Linked DNA regions of Aquibium microcysteis. Each later gene encodes a partner of the first gene's protein in a complex. Links are inferred from orthologs where the notes say so. Each region holds a gene or a part of one and is shown on either strand. Other genes may lie near its edges. The genes, in order: eno and IAI54_RS03040.

Region 1 (13,913 bases):
TCTCGGGGATTCCGGTGGGCATTCTTCCGCATTCCCGATGGATTCACACTCTCTGAACGTCGCCGGTCGCGACGCGTCAGCCGGTGCGTGCGGCCAGCGCCTTGACATGGGCGAGGACGTGGATGCGCAACGCCGACGACAGGTTGGTCATGCGCGGCCGCGCTTCGTCGACTTCGCCGACGAGCGCTGCGAGCGATATGCCGCGCGCCTGCGCCATCGCCTGCAGTTCGTCGAGGAAGGGCTTTTCGAGCGAGAAGCTGGTGCGATGGCCGCGGATCGTCACCGAGCGCTTGATCTGCACCGTCAGCGCGACCCGTCGGGCTCGTCGCGTCGGTGGCCGTCGAGCAGCGCGGCGGTCCGCTGGCGCTCCGCCGCGTCCGCCTCGCGGTCGGCCTTGCTGCGTCCGTGCAGCGCGCGGTTCTCGGCGGCGACGCGGTCCTTTTCGGCGCGGGCGGTGCGCTTGCGGAAAAGCCGCAGGTTCACGACCTCGCCCATCGCCGTCTCAGCTCATTTTTTGCGAAAGGCGTCGAGCGAGACGACCTGCGCGCTCTTTGCGGCATCGTCGTCGCTGTCGGCCGTCGGGGCCGCAGGCTCCGGTTTCAGCCTCTCGGTCCGGCGTGCCGGGGTCGGCAGCACGGGCGCGGCGTCCTCGATCTCGGCGATCTCCGCCGCCGCGGGTTCGGCCTTCACGTCGAACTCGAGCTCGAAATTCACCGATGGGTCGTAGAAGCCGCGCACGGCTGCGAAGGGAACTTCCAGCTTCTCCGGGATGTCGGAGAAGGAGAGGCCGATCTCGAAACCGGTCTCCGATACCTTCAGGTCCCAGAACTGGTACTGCAGCACGATCGTCATCTGCTCCGGATAGCGCTCGCGCAGACGCGTCGACACGCGCACGCCGGGCGCACCCGTCAGGAAGGTGATGAAGAAGTGGTGGTTTCCGGGAAGCCCGGTCCGCGCGACTTCGCTCAGCACCTTGCGCATGACGCCGCGGAGGGCCTCCTGGGCGAGAATGTCGTAGCGTATGTGGTCGTCGGACATGAGGTTCCGTCTGGAGTGAGTCTCGATCCGGGTAGATGTAATGAAGCCGGGCGCGCGCGTAAACCGAATAAGGGCCCATGAGACGATCGTGACCGTTTCCGCAGGGGCAAAAATCGCCGCCCGGGGATCGGGCGGGGGCCGACCGGCCTCCGGCGCACGGGCGGGCGGCGCATGCCCGGGAGGAGTGCCGCAACCCCGCGGCGGCGCCCGGCGACGAACCGACGGCTCCCCTGGAGCGATCGGCTACGGATTCCGGCAGTCTCCGTGGAAAGGGAAGTGGAGGTTTCTGTTGCCAGGTACCTCCGAACCCCGCCTAGAAGTGCGAACCGCTAGGACTTGAATTGAAGCTGTCGCGCTGCTTACGCGGCGAGACGTGCTTCCGCATAGTTGTCGTTGGCAACTATAAGTTTAGCCCGATGACGGTGGTACCATGCCGGGCAAAAGTCCGATCTTTACACCCTCGTCGATCCTATTTCGCCCCCATCAGATGCCGCCCTCGCGGGTCGTGCGGCATGTGGTGGAGGCGCCGGGTACCGCCCCCGGGTCCGAAAGGCTTATTCCATCGGCCGTTTATTGCCATAGTCAGACGAGCTGACGGGACGAATATAGGGAGGAGCGGCGCGGATTGGAAGACCGTCGGCCATTGACAAGGCGAGATTCAGCGCGGAAGTTGTTCGTGCGTGGCGGGAGTTCTCTATACTCGCGGAGCAGGGCGGGAGGAAACATCCGGCAGGCATGGACCGCAATTCGCGTGCGGGTTGAATGAACAGTCCGAGACCAGGGGGAAGACGTCCATGGCTGATTATCTTGCCGATGTGAAGAAGTACGACGCGGGCGCCGACGAGGCGAAGGTCGCGAAGATCGTGAAGCATCTCGGCATCGCGCTGCGCAACCGCGATTCCTCGATGGTGTCGTGCAGCGATCCGAAGGAACTCGCCCGGGTGCAGGAGAAATGGTGCGCCAAGAAGTTCGGCGTCGCCGAAGACGCGGGAATGGCCGCCATCGAGGCTGTCTGTGCGGCGATGAAGGGCGACAACTCGAAGAGCCGCGTCACCTTCTACTATCTGGTGGCGAAGGAACTCGGCACCCTCGACGCGCTCTGACGCCCGGCCGGCTTGCGCCGGCAACGGTACATGGCGCCTGCGCCGGTCATGCTTCAGCCCTGGTGGTCTTCGGCGATCGGCCGCTGGTAGGTGAAGCCCATGTCCCAGGGGAAATAGATCCAGGTGTCCTGCGACACCTCCGTGACGAAGGTGTCGACCAGCGGCCGACCTTTCGGCTTCGCGTAGACCGTCGCGAAATGCGCCTTCGGCATCATGGCGCGCACGATGGCGGCCGTCTTGCCGGTGTCGGTCAGGTCGTCGACGATCAGCACGTTCTCGCCGTCGTTTTCGAGCAGCGTCGGCGTCACCTGCTTGAGGACCGCCAGTTCGCCCTGCGAGGTGTAGTCGTGGTAGGAGGCGATCGAGACCGTCTCGATGACCCGGATGCCGAGCTCGCGCGAGATGATCGCGGCCGGCACCAGGCCGCCGCGGGTGATGCACACGATCGCCTTCCACTTGCCGTTTACTCCCGCCAGCCGCCAGGCGAGCGCGCGCGCGTCGCGGTGGAACTGGTCCCAGGACACCGGAAAGGCCTTTTCGGGAAGAGACATCGCAGGGCTCGCGCTTGGGAGGGATGCGTGGCTTAAGCGCAAACCGTGCCGAAACGCAAGAGCCGCTGCCTACCGCCGCTCACGGCCGCGCGTCGCGGGCCTTCAGATAGACGAGGACCGACAGGGCCAGCACGACGGCATAGAAGGTGAACAGCGTCTGGTAGGCTGCGACCGGATCGCCCGGTACCGTCGCCTGCGTGACCACGGCGCCGGTGGCGAACTGCATGACGCCGACGCCGCCGATCGAGAAGAAGTTCATCAGCGTCACGCCGCGGCCGATCAGGTGCGCCGGCACGAAGGCACGGGCATGCGCCATCAGGAGGCCGTAGCTCGATCCGGACACGCCGATCAGCACCAGCAGGATCGTGGCGGCCGCAAGCGAGGCCTGCGGCATCATCGCCAGCACGCCGATCGCCGCGACGCTGATCGTGTTGCCCGCGACCGCGACCCATTTGCGCGTCCGGAAGACCGTGTCGAGCGGACCGTAGAGGAAGCTGCCCGCCACCATCGCGAAGGCCATGAACAGCGTCACGTTGCCGATCGACAGCGCGTCGGCGCCGAAGACGTCGGTGAGATAGGGCCCGGCCCACAGGCCGCGGATGCCGACGGCAGGCGCATAGTTGATCGCCGTCAGCGGGATGATCGGCCACAGCACCCTGAGCCGCAGAAGCTCGCCGAAGCCGCCGAAACCGACGCCGGCGGCCGGCTCGTCCGGCGACCGTTCCGGGTCCTTCACGAAGACCATGAGCGCCACCGCCACCACGAGCGTCAGTGCCGCGATGGCCAGGATCACCGGCCGCCAGCCGAAGCTCTCGGCCGCGGCGGCGAGCGGCGTCGCGCCGAACACGTTGCCGAGCGAGCCGAGCGCCACGAACCACGAGGTCGCCACCGCGAAGCGCGCGGCCTTGAAGGTCTTGGCGAAGATGAACAGCGACGCCATCAGCACCGGCGCGCAGCCGATCCCGATCAGCGTCATGGCGACGACCAGCATGCCGGGCGTGGTCGCCAGCCCGAAGACCGCCGCACCGCCGCCGCCGCCGATCGCCAGCATCACGGCCGCCGTGCGGCGCGGACCGAAACGGTCGAGCGACACGCCGACGGCGAACTGCATCAGCGCGAAGGCCACGAACCAGGCGCCGGAGGCCTGCGAGAAGTCGGCCTTGGTGGCGCCGAGCTCGGCTTCGAGCGCCGGCGTCAGCACCGCCAGGAACGACCGGTAGAACTGGGAAAGGAAATAGGCGAAGGCGAGCGCCGTGATTCCGGCCATCGTCTGATCCCGAATGCGAGGGGCGGCCTGCGCCGCGGACGCCTTCCGTCAGGAAGACCCGTGCCGTCCGCCTACGCGCTGCACGTGCTTCGGGCAATTGCCAGTCCGCTGGCCAGTCATGGACCAGCGGACCGTCGTCTCGAACGTGGACGTCAGGCCGCCCGCGCGGCGCCGCCGCCATTGCCGCGCCGCCGGCGGCGACGCGGCGGACCGTTGCGCTCGTCGGCGCGGCCCGCTTCGTGGTGGCCGCCGGCCGGCTTGCCGCCGGCGCGCTGCGGCGCCTGGGCGGCACGGGCCGGGCGTCCCTGGGGCTTGCCCTGCGGCCGGCCCTGCCGTTCCGTCCGCTCGGGACGCGAACCCGCGGGCAGCGGCTTCTGGAACGGATCGGGCTGGCCGGTGTGGTCCGCCACCAGCGGGATCGCCTTGCGGATCACCTTCTCGACCGCGCGCAGCTTCGACACCTCTTCGGGATCGCACAAGGTCAGCGACTTGCCGTCGGCGCCGTTGCGGCCGGTGCGGCCGATGCGGTGGACGTAGGTTTCCGGCTCGTCGGGCAGGTCGTAGTTCACGACGAGCGCGATGCCGGGCACGTCGATGCCGCGGGCGGCGATGTCGGTCGCCACGAGAATCTTCACCGAACCGTCGCGAAACCCGTTCAGCGCGCGCTGGCGGGCGTTCTGCGACTTGTTGCCATGGATGACGTCGGCCGAAAAACCGTCCTGCTCGAGCTGGCGCGTCACCTTGTCGGCGCCGTGCTTGGTGCGGGCGAAGATGATCACCGGCCCGTCGCCTTCGGCGCGCAGGATGTCGGCCAGCACGTTGCGCTTCTGCTTGGTGCGCGCCTTGACGAGGCCCTGCGTGATCTCGGCGACCGTCGTGCTCTGCGGCGCGACCGAGACGCGGACGGGATCCTTCATCAGGCCCATGGCGAGCTTCTCGATCTCGTCCGGCATGGTGGCCGAGAACAGCGTCGTCTGGCGGTCGGGATGCGTCGCGCGGGCGAGCTTCTTGACGTCGTTGATGAAGCCCATGTCGAGCATGCGGTCGGCCTCGTCGAGCACGAGCCAGCGCGTCTGGTCGAGCTTGACGTCGCCTTCGCGCACCAGGTCGACGAGCCGTCCGGGCGTGGCGATCAGGATGTCGACGCCGTCGCGCAGGCGCTTCACCTGCATGTTGCGCGACACGCCGCCGAGCACCTGGCAGGTGGTGATGTGCATGCCCTTGGACAGGAGCCGGATGGTCTCGTCGATCTGCACGGCGAGTTCGCGCGTCGGCGCGAGAATCAGCGCATGCGGGGTCTTGGGGCGGCGCTTGGCGCCGAGTGCGGTGATGCGGGTGAGGATCGGCAGCGCGAAGGCCGCCGTCTTGCCGGAGCCGGTCTGGGCGATGCCGAGCACGTCGCGGCCGGCGAGATAATGCGGGATCGCCTGGGTCTGGATCGGCTTGGGCGTGGTCAGGCCTGCGGCGAGCGTGCCCTTGAGGAGGGCGCCGGTGATGCCGAGGGCCTCGAAGCCGCCATCGGCTTCGGGGGTGGTTTGATTGGTCAAGTTCGTCTCTTTCGGCGGGCGACGCCCGCGCTGCGGCCCGGCGGGCGCAACCTGCCGTGGCACTCTTCTTGTTTGAACGACGAGGCGGCGCGCCCGAAACGGGCCGTGGCCGGCTGCGCTGTCGTTACCGCGTGCCTCATGCCCGCGGAATTCCCTCGCCGCCTGACCGTATCGTCTCCGTGAGAGACGCGACCGGTGAGGGGGAAGGCCAGACGCAACCAGGTCGATTTCCGACGAACCGGCAATGCCGGCCCAAGCGCCTGTCGCGGCATATGGGCGATAATGCTGGACAATGCAAGGACATTCGGCGGGCGGCACCGGTCGCGGCCGGCGGCCCGGGAAGGCCGGCGACGCGGCAACGCGCGCCGCCGGCTCGTCTCATTCGCCCGAGGACAGGATCAGCACGGACTGTTCCCGGGTTGCGCCGCCGACCGAGGTCCAGAACGCTGCGGCGATGAAGAGGATACTCACGATACCGGCTACGTTGGTCATGGCGAAACTCCTTTCGTTTCGCCCCGCGCGGCACCGAGTGTAATTGCGATGTCACGCCATGGCACCCCGGGCCCGGTAAATTTCTGGTCCAGCCCGTTCGCAGGCGTGAATCGGCAGCCGATCCGGCTAGGATGGGACGACTGCCGTGCCGGAGATTCCTTCAATGCCCGACTTTCCCGTCTTCGATCTGTCCCGCTTCGAGCGCGCCGGCCGCAGCGAGCGCGCCGCGCTGGGCGCCGAAGTGGACGACATCTGCCGCTCAACCGGCTTCCTCGCGATCAGCTGCCACGGCGTCCCGCAGACCGTCATCGACAGCGCCTGGACCATGGCGCGGGCCTTCTTCGACCTGCCGGCCGACGAGAAGCAGAAGGCGAGGGCGCCTTTCCCCGGTTATCCCTACGGCTATCTCGGTCCCGAATCGGAAGCGCTGGCGAAGTCGAAGGGGCAGGACACGCCGCCCGACCTGAAGGAGAGCTTCAACGGCGGGCCGCTCGGCATTCCCGCAGGCCTCGACGATCCGCAGGCGCTGGCCTTCTGCTACGCGCCCACCATCTGGCCGGAGGCGCCCGACGGTTTCCGTCCCGCCTGGGAAGCCTATTACCGGGCCATGGAAGACCTCGCGGCCCGCATCATGCGCGTCTTCGCGGTGGCGCTGACGCTCGACGAGGACTTCTTCGCGCCTACCATCGACCGGCCGATCAGCGCGTTGAGGGCGCTGAACTATCCCGAACAGTCCGTCCCGCCGAAGCCGGGACAGCTGCGGGCCGGCGCCCACACCGACTATGGCAGCCTGACCATCCTGCTGCCCGAGCCGGGCTCCGGCGGGCTCGAGATCCTGGCGCCGGACGGCGCCTGGCGTGCCGTGCCCCCCGTGCCGGGCGCCTTCGTCATCAACATCGGCGACCTGATGGCGCTGTGGACCAACGATCGCTGGGTCTCGACGCTGCACCGCGTCGTCAACCCGGCGCCGAAGCCCGACGGATCGACGCGGCGCCAGTCCTTCGCCTTCTTCCATCAGCCGAACTGGCACCAGGAGATCGCCTGCCTGCCGTCCTGCCTCGCGCCCGGCGAGACGCCGAAGTATCAGCCGGTGTTGTCCGGCCCCTATCTGATGGGCAAGTTCCAGTCGACGGTGAAGGCCGGCTGATCGGTCGGCGCCCGACAGGGGCATGCGGGCGGCGCAGCCGCGCGCCTGCGCCCTCCCGGATTGCCTTTTCCCGGCCTTCCGCTAAGAGAAACGCGACCTTTCCGGACATTTCTCGAGGGAGCCTCCCATGACCGCCATCGTCGACATCATCGGCCGCGAAATTCTCGACAGCCGCGGCAATCCGACCGTCGAGGTCGACGTGGTGCTGGAGGACGGCTCGATGGGCCGTGCCGCGGTGCCGTCGGGCGCCTCGACCGGCGCGCACGAGGCCGTGGAGCTGCGCGACGGCGGCCCGCGCTATCTCGGCAAGGGCGTCGAGCGCGCCGTCGAGGCGGTCAACGGCGAGATCTTCGAGGCCATCGGCGGCATGGAGGCCGAGAGCCAGATCCACATCGACCGGACGATGATCGAGCTCGACGGCACCGCCAACAAGAGCCGCCTCGGCGCCAACGCCATCCTCGGCGTGTCGCTGGCGGTCGCCAAGGCCGCGGCCGAGGCGTCCGGCCTGCCGCTCTACCGCTATGTCGGCGGCGCCTCCGCCCACGTGCTGCCGGTCCCGATGATGAACATCATCAACGGCGGCGCCCATGCCGACAACCCGATCGACTTCCAGGAATTCATGATCATCCCGCTCGGCGCGCCGACCTTCCGCGATGCCGTGCGCTGGGGCTCGGAAATCTTCCACACCCTGAAGAAGGGTCTGAAGGACGCCGGCCACAACACCAACGTCGGCGACGAGGGCGGTTTCGCGCCGAACCTGAAGAGCGCCACCGCCGCGCTCGACTTCATCATGGGCTCGATCGAGAAGGCCGGCTACAAGCCCGGCGAGGACGTGGCGATCGGCCTCGACTGCGCCGCGACCGAGTTCTTCAAGGACGGCAACTACGTCTACGAGGGCGAGCGCAAGACCCGCGACCCGAAGGCGCAGGCGAAGTACCTGGCGAAGCTCGCCGCCGACTACCCGATCATCTCCATCGAGGACGGCATGGCCGAGGACGACTGGGAGGGCTGGAAGGTCCTGACCGACCTCGTCGGCAAGTCGTGCCAGCTGGTCGGCGACGACCTCTTCGTCACCAACTCGTCGCGGCTGCGCGACGGCATCCGCATGGGGGTGGCCAACTCGATCCTCGTCAAGGTCAACCAGATCGGCTCCCTCACGGAGACGCTGGACGCGGTCGAGACGGCGCACAAGGCGGCCTACACCGCGGTCATGTCCCACCGCTCGGGCGAGACCGAGGATTCGACCATCGCCGACCTCGCGGTGGCCACCAATTGCGGGCAGATCAAGACCGGCTCGCTCGCGCGCTCCGACCGGCTCGCCAAGTACAACCAGCTCATCCGCATCGAGGAGGAGCTCGGCCGGCAGGCGCGCTACGCCGGCAGGTCCATCTTCAAGGGCTGATCCGTCACCGCCGTTCCGACGTCTCGAAGGGTCGCCGCAGGCGGCCCTTCTTCGTTTCGGGACGGTCGCCGCGAAGGGCCCCGTAACCGCCCGTTAAGCACGCCGCGCTAGAAGGAGGCAAAGGATGAAGACTGCCTCATGTGGACGCGTCAGTACAAGAAACGGAACACCGGCCGGTACATCGTGCCTGCCCTGGCGACGCTGTTCCTCGGCTATTTCGGCTTCCACGCCTTCCATGGCGAATACGGGATCTCCTCGAAGCTCCGGCTGGAGGAGCGCAAGGCGGTCCTGATCGCCGAGCTCGACCGCAAGCGGGCGATCCGCGAGGAGCTCGAGCAGCGCGTCCAGCTGCTGCGCGACGGCACGATCGAGAAGGACATGCTCGACGAGCAGGCCCGCCGCGCGCTCAATCTGTCGGGCCCCGACGAGATCACCATCATGCGGACCTTCGCTGAACAGAATTGACCAGATTTCGGTTAATTCCAGATAAGTCGAGCGATTTCCGCGATTTACCCGCATGACAGCCATGCAGTTTTCCGCGTGGCCGAAACCGTTCGTGCATGCTAGCTTTCCTTCATCCAGGGAGGGGAGAGACAAGGCTCGCCTTCCCGTGTCCGCGAAGAAGACAGGATCAGGGAGCAGCGCATGAAGGCGGCGGCGAAGAAGACGTCCCCGAAACCCCGGACCGATGCCGAGGGCGTCGGCGCGGTGAAGACCCCGAAGCCCGTCGAGTTCGACAAGGAGCAGGAACTCTCCGCCTATCGCGGCATGCTGCTCATCCGCCGCTTCGAGGAGAAGGCCGGCCAGCTCTACGGCATGGGCTTCATCGGCGGCTTCTGCCATCTCTACATCGGCCAGGAGGCGGTGGTGACCGGCCTGCGCATGGCGATGAAGGACGGCGACCAGATGATCACCGCCTATCGCGACCACGGCCACATGCTGGCCATGGACATGTCGCCGCGCGGCGTGATGGCCGAGCTGACCGGCCGCCGGGGAGGCTACTCCCGCGGCAAGGGCGGCTCCATGCACATGTTCTCCAAGGAGAAGAATTTCTACGGCGGCCACGGCATCGTCGGCGCGCAGGTCTCGCTCGGCACCGGGCTCGCCTTCGCCAACCGCTACCGCGGCAACGACTTCGTGTCGCTGACCTTCTTCGGCGACGGCGCGGCCAACCAGGGCCAGGTCTACGAGAGCTTCAACATGGCCTCGCTGTGGAAGCTGCCGGTGATCTACGTCATCGAGAACAACCGCTACGCCATGGGCACGTCGGTGACGCGCTCGTCGGCCGAGACCGACTTCTCGCATCGCGGCATCTCCTTCAGGATCCCCGGCATCCAGGTCGACGGCATGGACGTGCGCGCCGTGAAGGCGGCGGGCGATCTGGCGCTCGACTGGTGCCGCTCCGGCAAGGGGCCGATCATCCTCGAGATGCAGACCTACCGCTACCGCGGCCACTCCATGTCCGATCCGGCGAAGTACCGCTCCAAGGACGAGGTCCAGAAGATGCGCTCCGAGCACGATCCGATCGAGCAGGTCAGGGCGCGGCTCGTCGAGAAGAAGTGGGCGAGCGAGGAGGATCTGAAGGCGATCGACAAGGAGGTGCGCGACATCGTGGCCGACTCCGCCGACTTCGCGCAGACCGACCCGGAGCCGGATGTCTCGGAACTCTACACCGACATCCTGCGCTGACGTTTCCGTTCGATGAGCGCGATCCCGGACCCGACCGTCCTTCTGCTGGCAGCCGGCGTCGCCGCGCTGTTCGGATGGTTTTTCTGGTTCGTGATCGCCAGGATGTTCGGCACCGTGCGTCACATCTCGCGGATGCTCGACGACCGGTCCGCACGGCAGCGCGCCGCCATCGCCGGGCCGGTCACGCGGCCGGCGCCGCTCTGGCTGACCGCGATCCGCGTCATTCTCGTCGCCACGCTGGCCGGTCTCCTGGCCTACCAGCTCGCAGGCAAGTTCCAGATCCGCTGAAGGCGGACGATTATCATAGGTGAGGACCCCATGCCCGTGGACATCCTGATGCCGGCCCTCTCGCCCACGATGGAAGAGGGCACGCTGTCGAAATGGCTGAAGAAGGAGGGCGACAGCGTCGCCCCCGGCGACGTGATCGCCGAGATCGAGACCGACAAGGCGACCATGGAGGTCGAAGCCGTCGACGAGGGGACGCTGGGAAAGATCCTCGTCCCGGCAGGCACCGAGAACGTCAAGGTCAACACGCCGATCGCCGTGCTGCTGGCTGAGGGCGAGAGCGCCGGCGCTGCCGCCGAGGCCAGGCCCGCGGCGTCCGAGGCGGCCTCGAAGCCCGCCGCCGAAGCGCCGAAGGCCGCGGCCGACGATGCCGGCGGCAAGGCGCGCAAGGCCACCGACGAGCCGGCCGCCAAGGAGGCGCTGTCCGTTCCCGCCCAGCCGAAGGAGGCGGTCGCCGCCGATCCCGACATTCCGGCCGGCACCGAGATGGTGCCGACCACCGTCCGCGAGGCGCTGCGCGACGCCATGGCCGAGGAGATGCGCCGCGACGGCGACGTCTTCATCATGGGCGAGGAAGTGGCCGAGTATCAGGGCGCCTACAAGATCACGCAGGGCCTGCTGCAGGAGTTCGGCGCCAAGCGCGTCGTCGACACGCCGATCACCGAGCATGGCTTTGCCGGCGTCGGCGTCGGCGCGGCGATGGCCGGGCTGAAGCCGATCGTCGAGTTCATGACCTTCAACTTCGCCATGCAGGCGATCGACCAGATCGTCAACTCCGCCGCCAAGACCCTCTACATGTCCGGCGGCCAGATGGGCGCGCCGATCGTCTTCCGCGGTCCCAACGGTGCCGCCGCGCGCGTCGCCGCCCAGCACAGCCAGGACTATGCCGCCTGGTACGGCCACATTCCGGGCCTCAAGGTGATCCAGCCCTACACCGCCGCCGATGCCAAGGGCCTGCTCAAGGCGGCGATCCGCGACCCCAATCCGGTGATCTTCCTCGAGAACGAGATCCTCTACGGCCAGACCTTCGACGTGCCGAAGCTCGACGATTTCGTGCTGCCGATCGGCAAGGCGCGCATCCACCGCAAGGGCAGGGATGCCACGATCGTCTCCTTCGGCATCGGCATGACCTATGCCGTGAAGGCCGCCGACAGGCTGGCCGAGGAAGGCATCGACGTCGAGATCGTCGACCTCAGGACCATCCGTCCGATGGACCTCGACACCGTGATCGAGAGCGTGAAGAAGACCAACCGCCTCGTCACGGTCGAGGAAGGCTTTCCGCAGTCGTCCGTCGGCGACCACATCGCCAGCCAGGTGATGCAGCGCGCCTTCGACCATCTCGACGCGCCCGTCATCACCATCTGCGGCAAGGACGTCCCGATGCCCTACGCCGCCAACCTCGAAAAGCTCGCGCTGCCGAACGTCGGCGAGGTGGTCGAGGCGGTGAAGGCGGTGTGCTACCGTCGCTGATCGAAGGTCGGGAGGGACCGCGAAGTGAGCGCATCCGCAACGGACAGGAAGAAGCCGGCGACCTATGCCGACCTCGAGGCCGTGCCGGAGCATCTGGTCGCGGAGATCATCGACGGCGTGCTGCGGACGCACCCGCGGCCGTCGCGCAGGCATGTCGCCGCCGCGAGTTCGCTCGGAGACGAACTCGTTGGCCCCTTTCAAAAGGGGCGCGGGGGACCTGGTGGCTGGTTGATCCTCGACGAGCCCGAGATTCATCTCCGCGACGACGTCGTGGTGCCTGATCTCGCCGGGTGGCGGCGGGACCGTCTTGTGGACCACCCGGAAACGAACTTTTTTACCGTAGCTCCGGATTGGATTTGCGAAGTCCTGTCGGGGTCGACGGAACGGCGGGATCGGACCGTGAAGCGGAAAATCTATGCGCGGCACGGTGTATCGTTCCTCTGGCTGGTCGACCCGCGCCAGCAGATGCTCGAAGCATTCGCACTGGTGGACGGTGCGTGGGTGCTTCGTGGAACGTGGAACTCCGACGACGAAGTCCGCGCGCCGCCCTTCGACGCCATTGCCTTCTCGCTCGCCGACCTGTGGCCATTCGACCCGCCGCTCGGCATGAACGAAGACCCGACACCCTACTACGCCGGAGACAGATAGATGCCGATCAACATCACCATGCCGGCCCTCTCGCCCACGATGGAGGAGGGCAACCTCGCCAAGTGGCTGGTCAAGGAAGGCGACCACGTCGCGCCCGGCGACGTCATCGCCGAGATCGAGACCGACAAGGCGACCATGGAAGTGGAGGCCGTCGACGAGGGCACGGTGGCGAAGCTCGTCGTCCCGGCCGGCACCGAAGGCGTCAAGGTCAACGCGGTGATCGCGATCCTGGCCGCCGAGGGCGAGGATGCGGGGGATGCCGCCAAGGGCGGCGGCGAAGCCGCGCCCGCCAAGGCCGAGGCGAAGCAGGACGAGGCGCCTATCTCCCCACCCGTGGGGGAGATGTCGGCGAAGCCGACAGAGGGGGGCGCTGCCCCGCCGACCTCTCCGTCCGTCACGCCCCCCTCTGCCCTGCCGGGCATCTCCCCCACGAGGGGGGAGATCAGCCAATCCCGCATCTTCGCGTCCCCGCTCGCCCGCCGCATCGCCAAGGATGCCGGCGTGGACCTCTCCGCCATCGAGGGCTCCGGCCCGCATGGCCGCGTGGTGAAGGCCGACGTCGAGAAGGCGGTCGCCGGTGGTGCCAAGGCCGCAGCCCCGGCGCAGAAGGCAGCCCCCGCCGCCGCAGAAGCCCCCGCCGCCGCACCCGCCGCCAGGCCCATGTCCGACGACACCGTGCTGAAGCTCTTCGAGGAGGGGTCCTACGACCTCATCCCGCATGACGGCATGCGCCGGACGATCGCCGCGCGGCTGACCGAATCGCACCAGACGGTGCCGTCCTATTTCGTCTCGATGGACTGCGAGATCGACGCGCTCCTGAAGCTGCGCGCCGAGATCAACGCCGCCTCGCCGATGCTGAAGACCGAGAAGGGCGAGGTTCCGGCCTACAAGCTCTCCGTCAACGACTTCATCATCAAGGCGATGGCGCTGGCGCTGCGCGACGTGCCGATGGCCAACGCCTCCTGGACCTCGACGGCCCGCGTCCGCCACAAGCACTCCGACGTCGGCGTCGCGGTGGCGATCCCCGACGGGCTGATCACGCCGATCATCCGCAAGGCCGAACAGAAGACGCTCTCCGTCATCTCCAACGAGATGAAGGACCTCGCCAGACGCGCCCGCGACAAGAAGCTGAAGCCGCAGGAATACCAGGGCGGCACGACGGCCGTGTCGAACCTCGGCATGTTCGGCGTCTCGAACTTCACCTCCATCATCAACCCGCCGCACGCCTCGATCGTCTCGATCGGCGCAGGCGTCGAGAAGCCGGTGGTGAAGAA
Region 2 (14,614 bases), 680 kb from region 1 along the record:
TCGGCGATGGTGGTCGCCGTGCCGCGCTGCACCACGCCCTGCATCATCGAGGTGATCTGGTAGGCCGTCATCGGGTCGAGCACCTGCTCGGCGGTGTCGATCAGCTCGGGCTCGCCCTGGCCGCGCCATTCCGCCGCGTTGCAGCCCTCGCAGCCGCGGTCGTCGTGCTTGTAGACGGTCTTGCCGTAGCGATCCTGGATGCGGTCGATGAGCGACGGCTTGATCGATTTGCCGCCGTTGGCGAAAACCGAATAGGCCGAGACCATGCGCATGACCGTCGTCTCGCCCGAGCCGAGCGACATGGCGATGTGCGGCGGCATGCGATCGTAGACGCCGAAGCGCTCGGCGTATTCGGCCACCAGCGGCATGCCCATGTCGTTGGCCAGCCGCACGGTCATCAGGTTTCGCGAGCGCTCGATGCCCGCCCGCAGCGTCGAGGGGCCGGCGGCCTGGCCGCCGTAGTTCTTGGGCGACCAGACCTCGTTGCCGATCGTGATGGTGATGGGCCCGTCCAGCACCACGGAGGCCGGCGTGTAGCCGTTGTCGAGCGCCGCGGCGTAGAGGATCGGCTTGAACGAGGAGCCCGGCTGGCGCATCGCCTGGGTCGCCCGGTTGAACTCGGAGGCGGCGAAGGAGAAGCCGCCGACCATCGCCAGCACGCGGCCGGTGTGGGGATCCATCGCCACCATGCCGCCGCCGACCTTGGGAACCTGGCGAAGGGTCCAGCCGTCGTCCGCGGTCTTCTCGACGTAGACGACGTCGCCGACCTTGAGGACGTCGGCGGGCGACTTCGCCTTCACCAGCTTGCCGTCGACGACGTGTCGCATGGCCCAGCCCATCTCGGCAGCCGACAGCGAGATCGTCCGGCGTTCGGCCTCGAGTTGGCCCGACACCTCGCGCTGCGGCTGCAGCCCGAGCTCCAGGCCCTTGGCGCCGACCTCCAGCACCACCGCGAGCGTCCATTCCGGGACGTCGGACAGCGCCGGAACCTCGGCCAGCGCCACACCCCAGTCCCCGCCCGTGGAGATGTTCTTCACCGGGCCGCGGAAGCCGCGCAGCGTGTCGAAGCGGATCAGGCCGTGCTGCAGCGCGGTGCGCGCCATCATCTGCAGCTTCGGATCGAGGGTGGTCCGGATCGAGAGGCCGCCGGCATAGAGCGCGTCCTCGCCGTAGCGCTGGATGATCTCGCGGCGCACTTCCTCGGTGAAGTACTCGCCCGCGAACAGGTTGCTGCCGCGGCGGCGCGGATTGACGTTGAGGCCGGTCTCCTTGGCCTTGGCGCCTTCGGCGGGATCGACGTAGCCGTTCTCCACCATCTGGTCGATCACCCAGTTGCGGCGCTCGATGGCGCGCTCGGTGTGACGGAAGGGATGGTAGTTCGACGGGCCCTTCGGCAGTGCCGCGAGGTAGGCCGCCTCGGCGATGGTCAGCTCGTTGACCGACTTGTCGAAATAGGCGAGAGCCGCGCCGGCGATGCCGTAGGAGCCGAGCCCGAAGAAGATCTCGTTCAGGTAGAGTTCGAGGATGCGGTCCTTCGAGTAGGCCTGCTCGATGCGGAAGGCGAGGATCATCTCGCGGATCTTGCGATCGTAGGTCTGATCGGCCGTCAGCAGGAAGTTCTTGGCGACCTGCTGGGTGATCGTCGATGCGCCGACCGGCCGGCGACCGCTGCCGACGTTCTGCAGGTTGGTGACGATGGCTCGGGCGAGGCCCGTCAGGTCGATGCCCGGATGGGTGTAGAAATTCTTGTCCTCGGCAGACAGAAACGCCGCCTTCACACGGTCCGGGATGGCCTGGATCGGCAGGAACAGCCGCCGTTCCTTGGCGAATTCGGCCATCAGCTCGCCGTCCGAGGCGTGGACACGGCTCGTCACGGCCGGCTCATAGCGGGCGAGGACCTCGTAGTCCGGCAGGTCGTTGGTCAACTGGCTGATGTAGAGGGCGATGCCTCCGGCCACCACCAGACCGAGCATGATGGCAACGCCGAAGAAATATCCAATCAGTCGAATCATACCCGCTCCAATCCGGACAACCCGAAGTCCGGCAGTCTTCCGGAAGCGCCTCCGCCGGCAGAAGCCGCCCTCCGTCTCACCGACCGCTCATTGCCTCCCTCATGTGGGCAAAATGCGGCAGGAAAACCGTTCGTCCAACCCGGTGCGCCCGGGCGGACAGCCATGTTGCCAAAAGGCCACGACCGTCAATCCCCTCGGGCCGTTTCAGCCGCCGGCGCCGGTGCGGACCGCTGCGAACGCCTCGATGGCCGCCGTCATGCTGGTCACCGCCTTCTCCCGCCATGCGGGATCCTGCAGCTGGGCGGCATCCTTGGCGTTGGACAGGTAGCCGAGCTCGACGAGCACGGACGGCACGTCGGGCGCGCGCAGCACCCGGAAACCGGCCGATCGCTGCGGATTGTTGATCAGTTCGATCGCCCGCCCGAGTTCGTCGACCAGCGAGCGGGCGAAGGCCACGGAAAACCCGTGCGTCTCGCGCCGCACGAGGTCGAAGAGGATGTCGGCGACCTGCTGGTTCTCCTCGGCGATCTCGATGCCGGCCACGGAGTCGGAGAGGTTCTCCCGCTCGGCCGCCGCACGGGCGACCTCGTCGGAGGCCTTCTCGGAAATGGTGTAGACGGTGGCGCCGCGGATGCCGGGCAGGCTGATCGTGTCGGCATGGATCGACACGAACAGGTCGGCCTCGTGCTGGCGGGCGATCCGTACCCGGTCGTCGAGCCGCAGGAACACGTCGTCGTCGCGCGTCATGAAGACGTTGAGGTTGCCGCGCGACTTCAGGCGCTCGACGAGCTCGCGCGAGAAGGAGAGCGTCAGATCCTTCTCCGCCGTGCCGCTGACGGACTTGGCTCCCCCGTCGATGCCGCCATGGCCGGGATCGACCACGATCGTGAACGGTTTCTCGACCGGTGGCCGTACTCCCACCCGGTCGCTCTTGTCGGTCGTGACGGTCGAGGCCGTCGTGGCCGCCTGATCGGCCAGCGCGCGCTCGAACGCCGCTTCCGAATCGGCGACGATGTCGATCACCATGCGGTGGCCGGGCGAGTTCTCGTTCTGCAGCAGCGACAGGTTCTCGACCGTGAACGGCCCCTTCCCCGTCAATATGATTCGCGAGGACCCGGTGCCGAGATTGCCGTAGCGAACCCCGGCCACGAGACCGCGCGGATCGAGCTGGTCCGGCTCGAAGGCGAAGGTCGTCGCCGGCAGATCGACGATCAGCCGGTGCGGGCCGCGCAGCAGGAACCACTTCATGTCGGGCTCGCGGTCGAACTCCACCACGACGCGCATGCGCACCGCGTCCCCGGCCATGCGATAGGCATGCGCCCGCAGCGCACCCTCCCCGGCTTCCGGCGCCGCCACCGCCGTCACCTGACCGATCAGGAGCGCCAGAAACGCCGCAAACCATGCGAATCCCGAACGCAGCAGTCGCCGGCCCTGATCCTGCGATCGTTGCATAGGTTCCTGTCCCGTCACCCTGTTTGCTCGCGTCCGGCCCTCCGGACAGGCGTCTCGTTAACGGATCGTATCCGCGCGTGGTTAACCGAATGTTGTCGCGCGGCGGTTGCCGGAGCCCCCTTTGCCGGCATCGGAAACGGGGGTTGCCATCGTCGCGCCCAAATCATAAAAGCGTCGCTGGGTTACTTCAATGCTCGGGACCGCCTCCCGATCGGCCTTCCGGCTTTCGCCGGGAGTTCTCGCCGATGGCGACGGCTGGTCGACGGCGGGTAGTGAACCAGAAGGTTTTCGTCAAGGCGTTCGCGATTTTCCCGGATACCTTGAGTGATGAAAACGGCCGGAAGTCGTCTTCCGCGCCGGCTCTGTAGGAGCAAAGAGCTGGTCCGGCGCGCCGGGCCTTGGTTGAAAACGTTTCGCCTGGAAATGCGATGACCTTGGGCGCCCTGAAGACAAACCCCGATCAGAACCGCGCCTGCGTGGCTGCGGACGGGTCTCTTCCGGCGTTCCGGTCACGGCAGTCGGCGGACCACAGATTATCCGGCACGATCCCTCCGAGAATTACCAGGCGGTGCGCAGCGACGCGGCCGCCGGTGATGGGGGCTGCCGGGGAGACAGGTACTTATGCCCAACAAAATGCTTATCGATGCCTCCCACCCGGAGGAAACGCGGGTCGTCGTCACACGCGGTAACCGTATCGAGGAATTCGACTTCGAGTCCCAGGACAAGAAGCAGCTCAAAGGCAACATCTATCTCGCCCGCGTGACGCGGGTCGAGCCGTCGCTCCAGGCGGCCTTCGTGGAGTATGGCGGCAACCGCCACGGCTTCCTGGCCTTCAGCGAGATCCATCCCGACTACTACCAGATCCCGGTGGCCGACCGTCAGGCGCTGCTCAGGGCCGAGGCGGAAGCCGCGGAGGAGGAGGACGAGGACGAGGATCCGGAAGAGCGCAGCGAGCGCGGCAAGCAGAAGCGCCGCCGCAACGGCCGCGGCCGCGGTCGCAACCGCCGCGACGACGAAGCAGCCGCATCGGGCGATGCCGCCGAGGCTGGTTCCGAACCTGAACCGGAAGCGGACGAAGGCGTCGAGTCGGTCGGCAGCTTCGAGAACGGCGATCCGGAATCGGAGAGCGACGAAATCTCCGCCGAGGACCGGCAGGACGCGCCGTCCGACGAGGACGACGGCGGCGCGGACGATGGCGGGCGCGGCGGTCCGGCGATGGCTGCGGCGATATCGGCCGACGTCGTGTCGGAGGATGCCGACGGCCATGCGGAGCGGTCGCGCGACTTCGGCAGCGACGACGGCGACGACAATGGCGGCCCGCGCTCCATCGAGGAAGCCGACGAGGAGGTCGAGTCGGTCGGCGCCGAGGATGCGATGGAGGAACTGCCGAACCGTCGCAAGGTGTTCCGCAAGCAGTACAAGATCCAGGAAGTCATCAAGCGCCGGCAGATCCTGCTCGTCCAGGTCGTGAAGGAGGAGCGCGGCAACAAGGGCGCTGCGCTCACCACCTACCTGTCGCTCGCCGGCCGCTATTCCGTCCTGATGCCCAACACGGCGCGCGGCGGCGGCATCTCGCGCAAGATCACCAGCCTGCAGGACCGCAAGCGGCTGAAGGACGTCGTCAAGGAACTCGAGGTGCCGCAGGGCATGGGCGTGATCCTGCGCACGGCCGGCGCCAACCGCACCAAGCCCGAGATCAAGCGCGACTACGAATATCTGATGCGGCTGTGGGAGAACGTCCGCACGCTGACGCTGCAGTCGACGGCCCCTGCCCTCGTCTACGAGGAAGGAAGCCTGATCAAGCGCTCGGTGCGCGATCTCTACAACAAGGACATCGACGAAATCCTCGTCGCCGGCGACGACGGCTACCGCGAGGCCAAGGACTTCATGCGCATGCTGATGCCCAGCCATGCCAAGGTGGTCCAGCCCTACCGCGACGTGGTGCCGATCTTTGCGCGCAACGGCATCGAGGCGCAGCTCGACCGCATGCTGCAGCCGCAGGTCACGCTGAAGTCCGGCGGCTACATCATCATCAACCAGACCGAGGCGCTGGTTTCCATCGACGTCAACTCCGGCCGCTCGACGCGGGAGCATTCGATCGAGGACACCGCCCTGCAGACCAATCTGGAGGCCGCCGAGGAAGTGGCCCGCCAGCTGCGCCTGCGCGACCTCGCCGGACTGATCGTCATCGACTTCATCGACATGGAAGAAAAGCGCAACAACCGCGCCGTCGAGAAGAAGATGAAGGATTGCCTGAAGAACGACCGGGCGCGCATCCAGGTCGGTCGCATCTCGCATTTCGGCCTGCTCGAAATGTCGCGCCAGCGCATCCGCGCCAGCGTGCTCGAATCGACGATGAAGCCCTGCCCGCACTGCGGCGGCACCGGCCACGTCCGGTCGGATTCGTCGGTGGCCCTGCACGTCGTGCGGGCGATCGAGGAGCACCTGCTCAAGGACAACCGCCACCACATCACGGTGCGCACCCCGGTGGCGACGGCGCTCTACGTGCTCAACCACAAGCGCGCCAACATCATCGATCTCGAGACCCGCTTCGGCCTGTCGATCACCATCGAGGCCGACGAGAGCGTCGGCATCCAGCACTACGCGATCATGCGCGGCGCGGTGGTCGAGAATCCGGTCGCCATTCCGGCCATGCCTTCCTATGCCGACACCGCCGAGGACGAGATCCTCGACGCGGCGATCGTGCCGGAGGTCGAGGACGAGGAAGAGGAGGTCGTCGCCGCGCAGCCCGAGCGGCGGGAACCCCGCGAGCAGCGGGAACCGCGCGAGAGCACGTCCGAAGACGGCCAGGGACGGCGCAAGCGCAAGCGCCGGCGGCGGCGCGGCGGACGCGACCGCGACGGCCAGGAAACCGGCACGCAGGTGGCCGCGGACGCCGCGACGAACGCCGACACGGATGAGCCGGAGCAGGACGGGAGCGAGTCGGAAGCCGTCGAGATGGCCGATGAGCCCGGCACCGACGCCGACGGCGGCAAGAAGCGCCGGCGTGGCAAGCGCGGCGGTCGCAAGAACCGTCGCGATGCGGATGGCAGCGAGATCGAAGCGGGCGCCGAGGGCTCCGACGACGATGGCGACGACGTCCAGGCCGCCGAGGCTCCTGCCGAAGCGCCTGCAGTGGAAACGGCCGAAGCGCCGGTGGTCGTGACGGCGGAAGTGCCGGTGGCCGAACCGATCGCCACCGAAGCAGCCGCGGAACCGGTAGCCGAGCCGGCACCGGAGTCGGAGGACAAGCCGGCGCCGAAGAAGCGCGCCCGTCGGCCCTCCAAGAAGGCGCTCGCCGAAGCCGAGGCGGCGGCCCGGGCCGCAGAAGAGGCAGCGCAGGCGTCAGCCGCCGCGGCGGCGGAGACCGAAGCGGCCCCGGCCGCCGAAACGCCGGCCGAACCGGCTGCTGCGCCGATGACGTCCGCCGAAGCCCCCGTGGCGGCTCCGGAACCGGCCGTCGCCGACGACGCGGCCGAACCGTCCCGCGCCTCCCGGCGCAAGCCGTCGGCGCCGCTCGCCACCGAACCGGTGGTCACGTCGACCGCGACACCCGCGGAAGGCGAGGAGAAGCCGCGCAAGGCCGGCTGGTGGCAGCGCAAGAGCTTCTTCTGACGCGCGCTTGAAATCCTGCGCGGCGCTCTCGCCGCACAGCGAAGGGGCTGCCGACGGCGGCCCCTTTTATCTTTCCGGCAGCCCCTCGGCGGAGCGCGCCGTGGCGGCACCGTCCGCCGAGGGCGATGTCATACTACTGGCCTTTACCTTCGACCTTCGCGCCGCCCCTCATCCGCCTGACGGCTTCGCCAGTCGCAAAGGTCGCCTACCTGGTGCCGATGTCGCGGCCGTGACCCCTTCTCCCCGCTTGCGGGGAGAAGGTGCCGGCAGGCGGATGAGGGGCGGCGCCGAGGGTCAATCGGAAAGACCGCTGGTATCAGGTGCTGCGGAGCCTCGCCCGTCCCGGGCTCACGTCCGCTCCGCCGGCAGCCAGGCTTCCAGCCTGTCCATCGCCGTGGCCATGTCGGCCGGGGCGCCGGCGTAGGAGAAGCGCATGGTGCGATGGCCGTTGACGGTGTCGAAGTCGATGCCGGGCGTCGCCGCGACATGGGCCTGCGCGATCATCCGTCGGGCGAAGTCCATGCTGTCGTTGGTGAAGCGCGAGACGTCGCAATAGGCGTAGAAACCGCCGTCCATCGGCGACGCCAGGGTGAGACCGAGCCGCGGCAGGCGCTCCATCAGCATGGCGCGGCTCTGTGCGTAGCGCGCCTTCACGGCCTCCAGCTCCGCCGTGGCGGCGAAGGCCGGAATCGCGGCGATCTGGGAAATCTCCGGTGCCGAGATATAGAGGCTCTGCTGGATGCGCTCGACGGGACGCAGCAGCGCCTGCGGCAGCACCATCCAGCCGATGCGCCATCCGGTCATGCAGTAGTATTTCGAGAACGAGTTGATCACCACGACGTCCGGATCGATCGACAGCGCGGTCCGGTCCGGCCGGTCGTAAGCCAGCCGATGGTAGATCTCGTCGGAGATCACCTTGATGCCCAGCCGCGCACAGGTCGCGAGGATGCGGCCGATCTCGTCGTCCGGGGTGATAGAGCCGGTCGGGTTGGCGGGGCTGGCGAAGAGCAGGCCCTGGAACGGGGACCGCGCATGCGCTTCCTCGAGACGCCCGGCCGTCAGCCAGCCGGCGCCCGCGAGATCGATCTCGACCGCATCGAGGCCGAGCACCTTGAGGATGTTGCGGTAGGCCGGATAGCCGGGCGCCGTGATGGCGACGCGCTCGCCGGCGTCGAACATGGCGAGGAATGCGAGGTTGAAGGCGGCCGAGGAGCCGGTCGTGGCGACGACGCGCGACGGATCGACGGTCACGCCGTAGTGATCGGCGTAGTGCGCCGCGATCGCCTCCCGCAGGGCGGGCAGGCCGAGCGAATCCGTGTAGCCGATGCGCCCGTCGGCCGCAGCGCGGGCGGCCGCCTCGCGTACGGCACGCGGTGCCGGATCGGAGGGCTGGCCGACGGCCATCGAGATGATCGGCGCCCCTTGCGCACGCAGCCGGTTGGCTTCCGCCAGCACGTCCATCGCGTGGAAGGGCTCGATGGCGCTGCGTCTCGACATGCCCGTATTCATCCCGTCTCCCGTGCCTTGCGTCGAACTCGCCGTATAATCGCCCGATTGCTCCGGGATCACAAAACGAGGAAGCCGCTTCACCTGGCTTTTCATCCGTGTGAGGCTCGTCTACCTGTGATCCCCGCCATGATCCATTCCCCCTCCTCCCGGTCGACGACGTTTCGCAGCGTCCTGCGCCGTCTCGTGGCTCCGCTGGCGGCCGTCCAGCTGTTCTTTGCCGCAGTCCATCCCGCGGCTGCCCAGCAGCAGCGCCTGCCCATCGTGCGCGACGCGGAGATCGAGGCGCTGGTGCGCGACTATGCGCGGCCGATCCTCGCCGCGGCCGGGCTGCAGAAGGCCGGTGTCGACATCATCCTGGTCAACGACCGTGGCTTCAACGCCTTCGTCGTCGGGCGGCGCATGTTCATCAACACGGGCGCGCTGATGACGGCCGAGACGCCCGGCGAAATCATCGGCGTCATCGCCCACGAGGCCGGGCATATCGCCGGACGCCATCAGGAAAAGCTGCGCCAGCAGCTCGAGCGCGCGCAGACCATGGCACTGGTCGCCACCCTGCTCGGCGTCGGCGCGGCCGTCGGCGGGGCGCTGTCGGGCAATGGCGAGCTGGCGCAGGGCGGCACCGGCATCGCGGCCGGCGGCAGCGAGGTCGCGCGGCGCACGCTGCTCGGCTACCAGCGGGCGGAGGAGATCGCCGCCGACCGCTCGGCGCTGACCTATCTGGACAAGACGGGCCAGTCGGCCGCCGGCATGCTGAAGACCTTCCAGCGCTTCCAGAGCGCGCTGTCGCTGTCGGGCGCCCGCATCGACCCCTACCAGATCAGCCATCCGATGCCGCGCGAGCGCATCTCCAACCTGGAGACGCTGGCGCGCCAGAGCCGCTATTTCGACAAGCAGGATCCGGCCGCGCTGCAGCTGCGCCACGACCTGATGCGCGCCAAGATCGCCGCCTACATGGAAGGTCCGGCCGCCACGTCCCGGCTGTTCCGCAATGATCCGCTGGGGCTGCCCGCGCGCTATGCGGACGCCATCAACACGCATCTGCGCGGCAGCCCGGCCAACGCCATCGCCAAGATCGACGCCCTGATTCGCGAGAACCCGAAGAACCCCTTCTTCCACGAGATCCGCGGCGAGGCGCTGATCCGCGCCAACAAGCCGGCCGAAGCGGCGAAGGCCTATGGCCAGGCGCTGGCGCTCGATCCGGCGAAGTCGGCGATCATCCAGATCCAGCGCGGCCAGGCCCTGCTGGCGGTCGGCGACCGGGATTCGGCGCGGCAGGCCGTGAAGGACATCCGCGGCGCGCTCGACCGCGATCGCGAGAATGCCGCGGCCTACCGCTATCTGGCGCAGGCCTACGGCATCCTTGGCGAGATCGCGGAGGCGGAGCTGGCGACGGCCGAGGCCTCCTACTATGCGGGCGCCTTCCAGGATGCGAGCATCTTCGCCATGCGGGCGCAGCAGAAGTTCAAGCCCGGTTCGCCGAGCTGGGTTCGCGCCCAGGACATCATCAACACGAGCAAGCCCCGGAAGAAGAAGTGAGGGGCCTCGTCCAATGCGGGAAAATCCGGTCATGAAGAAATCGTTCGGTCTGCGCGCCTCCCGCCTCGCCCTGCTCGCGGGCGTGCTCGTTTCGGGGACCCTGGTCGGGCCGGCAGGCACCATCGCCGCCGAGTCCGCGGGCGAAAAGACGGCCGGGTTCACCCGTGCCGAGATCGAATCGATCGTGCGCGAATACCTGATCGCCAATCCAGAGATCATGCTCGAGGTGCAGGACGCGCTCGAAGCCAGGCAGCGCGACCAGCAGCAGGCGGCCCAGCTGGAGACGATCCGCGACGCCGCCGACGACATCTTCAACTCCGGGCATGACGGCGTCTACGGCAATCCCGATGCCAAGTACACGCTGGTCGAGTTCTTCGACTACAATTGCGGCTACTGCAAGCGCGCGCTCGGCGACATGCTGGACATGACGAAAGCCAATCCGGACGTCCGTTTCGTGCTGAAGGAGTTCCCGATCCTCGGCCCGGATTCGCAGCGCGCCCATGTCGTCGGCCAGGCCTTCCAGCATCTCATGCCCGAGAAATACGGCGAGTTCCACGTCAAGCTGATGAGCGCGGCCGGCCGCGCGACCGAGGAGAGCGCGATCAAGGTGGCGCTGTCGCTGGGGGCCGACGAGGCGGCGCTGCGGCAGGAGATGAAGGATCCGAAGATCGCCGACGTCTTCAACCGCACCTACGAGATCGCCAACCGGCTCGGCATCACCGGCACGCCGTCCTACGTCGTCGGCGAAGAGGTGGTCTTCGGCGCGCTCGGCCGCGACGTGCTGGAGCAGAAGATCGCCAACCTCGGTCAGTGCGGCAAGGCCACCTGCTGATACGGGGAAGAAGCCGGCGGAACCCGCACCGCGCACGGGGAAAGAACGCGTTTGCGCTCTTTCACGCGCGCATCATCCCGACTATAGAGGTGCGGCGCCCGGCGGGCGCGATTGCGCCACGATCGGCAGGCCGGCGGATCGGGGGCAGCGGACCGCCGCCCCGCGCGCATGAGCGGAATTGCGAAGGAACACAGGCCCAATGGCGACCAAGACCCCCGGCATAGACCAGAAGCTCATTCGCGACCTGGCGGGCATCCTCAACGATACCAACCTCTCGGAGATCGAGGTCGAGCAGGGCGATCTGCGCATCAAGGTGTCGCGTCAGGCGACGATGGTCCAGGCCGTGGCCGCTCCGATCGCAGCCCCCGCAGCCGTCTACGACCGCCCGGCGCCGGTCGAAGCCGCCAAGCCCTCGGCCCCGCCGTCCGACAAGATCGTCCCCTCGCCGATGGTTGGCACCGCCTATGCCTCTCCCTCCCCCGGCTCGCCCGCCTTCATCGAGGTCGGCCAGAAGGTGCGCGAGGGGCAGACGCTGCTGATCATCGAAGCCATGAAGACGATGAACCAGATCCCCTCCCCGCGCGCCGGCACGGTCACGCAGATCCTGTTCGAGGATGCGCAGCCGGTCGAGTTCGGCGAGCCTCTCGTCGTGATCGAGTAGCCGCGGCATGTTCCAGAAGATCCTCATCGCCAACCGGGGCGAAATCGCGCTCAGGGTCCTGCGCGCGGCCAAGGAACTCGGCATCCAGACGGTGGCCGTCCACTCCACGGCCGACGCGGACGCCATGCATGTGCGCCTCGCCGACGAGAGCGTCTGCATCGGCCCGCCGCCCTCGCGCGACAGCTATCTCAACATCCACCAGATCGTCGCGGCCTGCGAGATCACCGGCGCCGACGCGATCCATCCCGGCTACGGCTTCCTGTCGGAGAACGCCCGCTTCGCCGACATCCTGGCGGCCCACAACATCACCTTCATCGGCCCCTCCGGCGACCACATCCGCATCATGGGCGACAAGATCGAGGCCAAGCGCACTGCCAAGCGCCTCGGCATCCCGGTCGTCCCCGGCTCCGACGGCGCGGTGACCGAGGAGAAGGAGGCCCGGCGCATCGCCGGCGAGATCGGCTATCCCGTCATCATCAAGGCGTCGGCCGGCGGCGGCGGACGCGGCATGAAGGTCGCGCGCAGCGAGGCCGATCTCGAGATCGCGCTCGCCACGGCGCGCACGGAGGCCGGCGCCGCCTTCGGCGACGACGCCGTCTACATCGAGAAATATCTCGAGAAGCCGCGCCACATCGAGGTCCAGATCGTCGGCGACGGCCGCGGCGGCGCCATCCACCTCGGCGAGCGCGACTGTTCTCTGCAGCGGCGCCACCAGAAGGTCTGGGAGGAGGCGAACTCGCCCGCCCTCAACGCCGAGGAGCGCGCGCGCATCGGCGCGATCTGCGCCAACGCCATCGCCGATCTCGGCTATTCGGGCGCCGGCACCATCGAGTTCCTCTACGAGGACGGCGAGTTCTACTTCATCGAGATGAACACCCGCCTGCAGGTCGAGCACCCGGTGACGGAAGCGATCACCGGCATCGATCTCGTCCACGAGCAGATCCGCGTCGCCTCCGGCGGCGGCCTGTCGGTGCGCCAGGACGAGGTCCGCTTCCAGGGGCACGCCATCGAGTGCCGCATCAACGCGGAAGACCCGCGCACCTTCACGCCTTCGCCGGGCACCATCACCCATTTCCATACGCCCGGCGGCCTCGGCATCCGGGTCGATTCCGGCGTCTATTCCGGCTACCGCATCCCGCCCTACTACGACAGCCTGATCGGCAAGCTCATCGTGCACGGCCGCAACCGCGTCGAATGCATGATGCGCCTGCGTCGCGCGCTCGACGAATTCGTGGTCGACGGCATCAAGACGACGCTGCCGCTGTTCCGTGACCTCGTCGGCAATGGCGACATCGCCAATGGCGACTACGACATCCACTGGCTGGAAAAGTACCTCGCGGCCAAGGACTGAGCCGGGGCCGGCGATGGAACGTCCCTTCGCGCCCGGCCACCGCATCCCGCCGGACCTTTTGCTCAAGGCCTATGCCTCGGGCGTCTTCCCGATGGCCGAGAATGCCGACGATCCGGAGGTGTTCTGGGTCCGTCCAGAGACGCGCGGCATCATCCCGCTCGACGCCTTCCACGTGCCGAAGAGCCTGGCGAAGACGATCCGGCGGCAGGTCTTCTCGATCGATGTCGACCGCGATTTCTCGGCCGTCATCGACGGCTGCGCGCAGTCGCGCGAGGTTCGCCCGTCGACCTGGATCAACGGGCCGATCCGCGAGGCCTACGGCATCCTGTTTGAGCGCGGCCACTGCCACACGGTCGAGGCGCGACGCGACGGCCGGCTCGTCGGCGGCCTCTACGGGGTGACGCTCGGGCGCACCTTCTTCGGCGAGAGCATGTTCTCGCTGGAGACCGATGCCTCGAAGGTCTGCCTCGTGGCCCTGGTGGAGCGTCTGCGGGACCGCGGTTTCATCCTCCTCGACACGCAGTTCACCACCGAGCACCTGAAGCGCTTCGGCGCCGTCGACGTGCCGCGGCGAAAATACGAAAAAATGCTCGCCGAGGGCATTTCGGGCAAGGCCGTCTTCTACCCCTGACCGCCAGGCGTTCAGCCCCGCTGCAGCGCCATCTGCACGCCGAGCCCGACCAGCACGCCGCCGCCGAGCCGCTGCGCCATCCGCTGTGCGCGCGACGAGTGGCGCATCGCCTCCACCAGCCGGCCCGCGATCAGCACGCAGACGATGTCGGCCAGCGAGAAGGTCAAATTGACCACCGTTCCGAGGATCAGCAACTGGGTCCAGACAGGCAGCGTCGCCGCCGGATCGACGAATTGCGGCAGGAAGGCCAGGAAGAAGATCGCCGTCTTCGGGTTCAGCACCTCCACCACGACGCTTTCGGCGAAGGCGCGCCGGCCCGATTTGCGCGGCAGATCGTGTGGCAGGCCGGCCGACGATCCGCCGCTGCCGCGAAAGAGGGAGATGCCGAGCCAGACCAGATAGGCGGCACCGGCGAGCTTCACGGCCAGATAGAGCGCAGGCACCGCATGGAACAGCACCGACAGCCCGGCGGCCGCGGCCACCACATGGGCATAGCAGCCGATGTGGATGCCGAGGCTCGCCATCAGGCCGGCCGACCGGCCGCCGGCCAGCGTGCGCGCCGCCGCATACATCATCGCCGGACCGGGAATGAAGGCAAAGAGCGCCGTGGTGACGGCGAACGTCAGAAGGATCTCGATGGCGGGCATGTTTGCTCCCCGACCCGTGCCGGGCCGCCGCCTTCCCTAGCCGGTCGCGGCGCGCCGCGCCAGCCGTCGCTCGGTCATTCCGCCTTGGCGGTCGCCGGCGGCGGGACGTCGGAACTCTGCTTGCAGGCCTTCAGCCAGACGTCGTACACCGAATGCTCGACGGCGTTGAGGCCCGGGCTCTCGGCGAACATCCAGCCGGTGAAGATGCGCCGGATCTTGCGGTCGAGCGTGATCTCGTCGACCTCGACGAAGGAGTCGGTCTTGGCCTCCTCGGTGTCCGGGCTCGACAGGCAGATGCGCGGCGTCACCTGCAGGGCGCCGAACTGCACCGTCTCGTCGATATAGACGTCGAAGGTGATGATTCGGCC

The links.
Region 2: the proteins of eno (region 1) and IAI54_RS03040 are in contact, whole or in part, in a solved structure (PDB 2FYM), measured with the Escherichia coli proteins. The link is inferred for Aquibium microcysteis from one-to-one orthologs.

What each region holds. Positions count from the first base shown.
Region 1 is NZ_CP061080.1:1,336,122-1,350,034, forward strand. The notes cover bases 6,613-9,409. They hold eno (phosphopyruvate hydratase), read left to right. Parts: upstream 6,613-7,272; coding sequence 7,273-8,547; downstream 8,548-9,409. Other genes in these bases: IAI54_RS06150 (isopenicillin N synthase family dioxygenase), read left to right, coding at 6,613-7,145; IAI54_RS06160 (FtsB family cell division protein), read left to right, coding at 8,686-9,012; pdhA (pyruvate dehydrogenase (acetyl-transferring) E1 component subunit alpha), read left to right, coding at 9,193-9,409. Also shown: IAI54_RS06110 (ribbon-helix-helix domain-containing protein), read right to left, coding at 77-307; IAI54_RS06115 (DUF4169 family protein), read right to left, coding at 304-495; IAI54_RS06120 (SspB family protein), read right to left, coding at 508-1,038; IAI54_RS06130 (DUF2853 family protein), read left to right, coding at 1,833-2,141; gpt (xanthine phosphoribosyltransferase), read right to left, coding at 2,195-2,692; IAI54_RS06140 (MFS transporter), read right to left, coding at 2,772-3,959; IAI54_RS06145 (DEAD/DEAH box helicase), read right to left, coding at 4,112-5,752; more of IAI54_RS06150, read left to right, coding at 6,162-6,612; more of pdhA, read left to right, coding at 9,410-10,236; IAI54_RS06170 (hypothetical protein), read left to right, coding at 10,249-10,524; IAI54_RS06175 (pyruvate dehydrogenase complex E1 component subunit beta), read left to right, coding at 10,555-11,991; IAI54_RS06180 (Uma2 family endonuclease), read left to right, coding at 12,016-12,639; IAI54_RS06185 (pyruvate dehydrogenase complex dihydrolipoamide acetyltransferase), read left to right, coding at 12,679-13,913. UniProt on the Escherichia coli protein: Catalyzes the reversible conversion of 2-phosphoglycerate (2-PG) into phosphoenolpyruvate (PEP). It is essential for the degradation of carbohydrates via glycolysis.
Region 2 is NZ_CP061080.1:652,859-667,472, reverse strand. What follows is about bases 3,782-7,279. They hold IAI54_RS03040 (Rne/Rng family ribonuclease), read left to right. Parts: upstream 3,782-4,085; coding sequence 4,086-7,079; downstream 7,080-7,279. Outside these bases: IAI54_RS03050 (penicillin-binding protein 1A), read right to left, coding at 1-2,012; IAI54_RS03045 (N-acetylmuramoyl-L-alanine amidase), read right to left, coding at 2,217-3,464; IAI54_RS03035 (pyridoxal phosphate-dependent aminotransferase), read right to left, coding at 7,428-8,588; IAI54_RS03030 (M48 family metalloprotease), read left to right, coding at 8,715-10,124; IAI54_RS03025 (DsbA family protein), read left to right, coding at 10,156-10,956; accB (acetyl-CoA carboxylase biotin carboxyl carrier protein), read left to right, coding at 11,156-11,617; accC (acetyl-CoA carboxylase biotin carboxylase subunit), read left to right, coding at 11,625-12,968; aat (leucyl/phenylalanyl-tRNA--protein transferase), read left to right, coding at 12,982-13,599; IAI54_RS03005 (LysE family translocator), read right to left, coding at 13,611-14,246; IAI54_RS03000 (DUF2155 domain-containing protein), read right to left, coding at 14,321-14,614. UniProt on the Escherichia coli protein: Endoribonuclease that plays a central role in RNA processing and decay. Required for the maturation of 5S and 16S rRNAs and the majority of tRNAs. Also involved in the degradation of most mRNAs.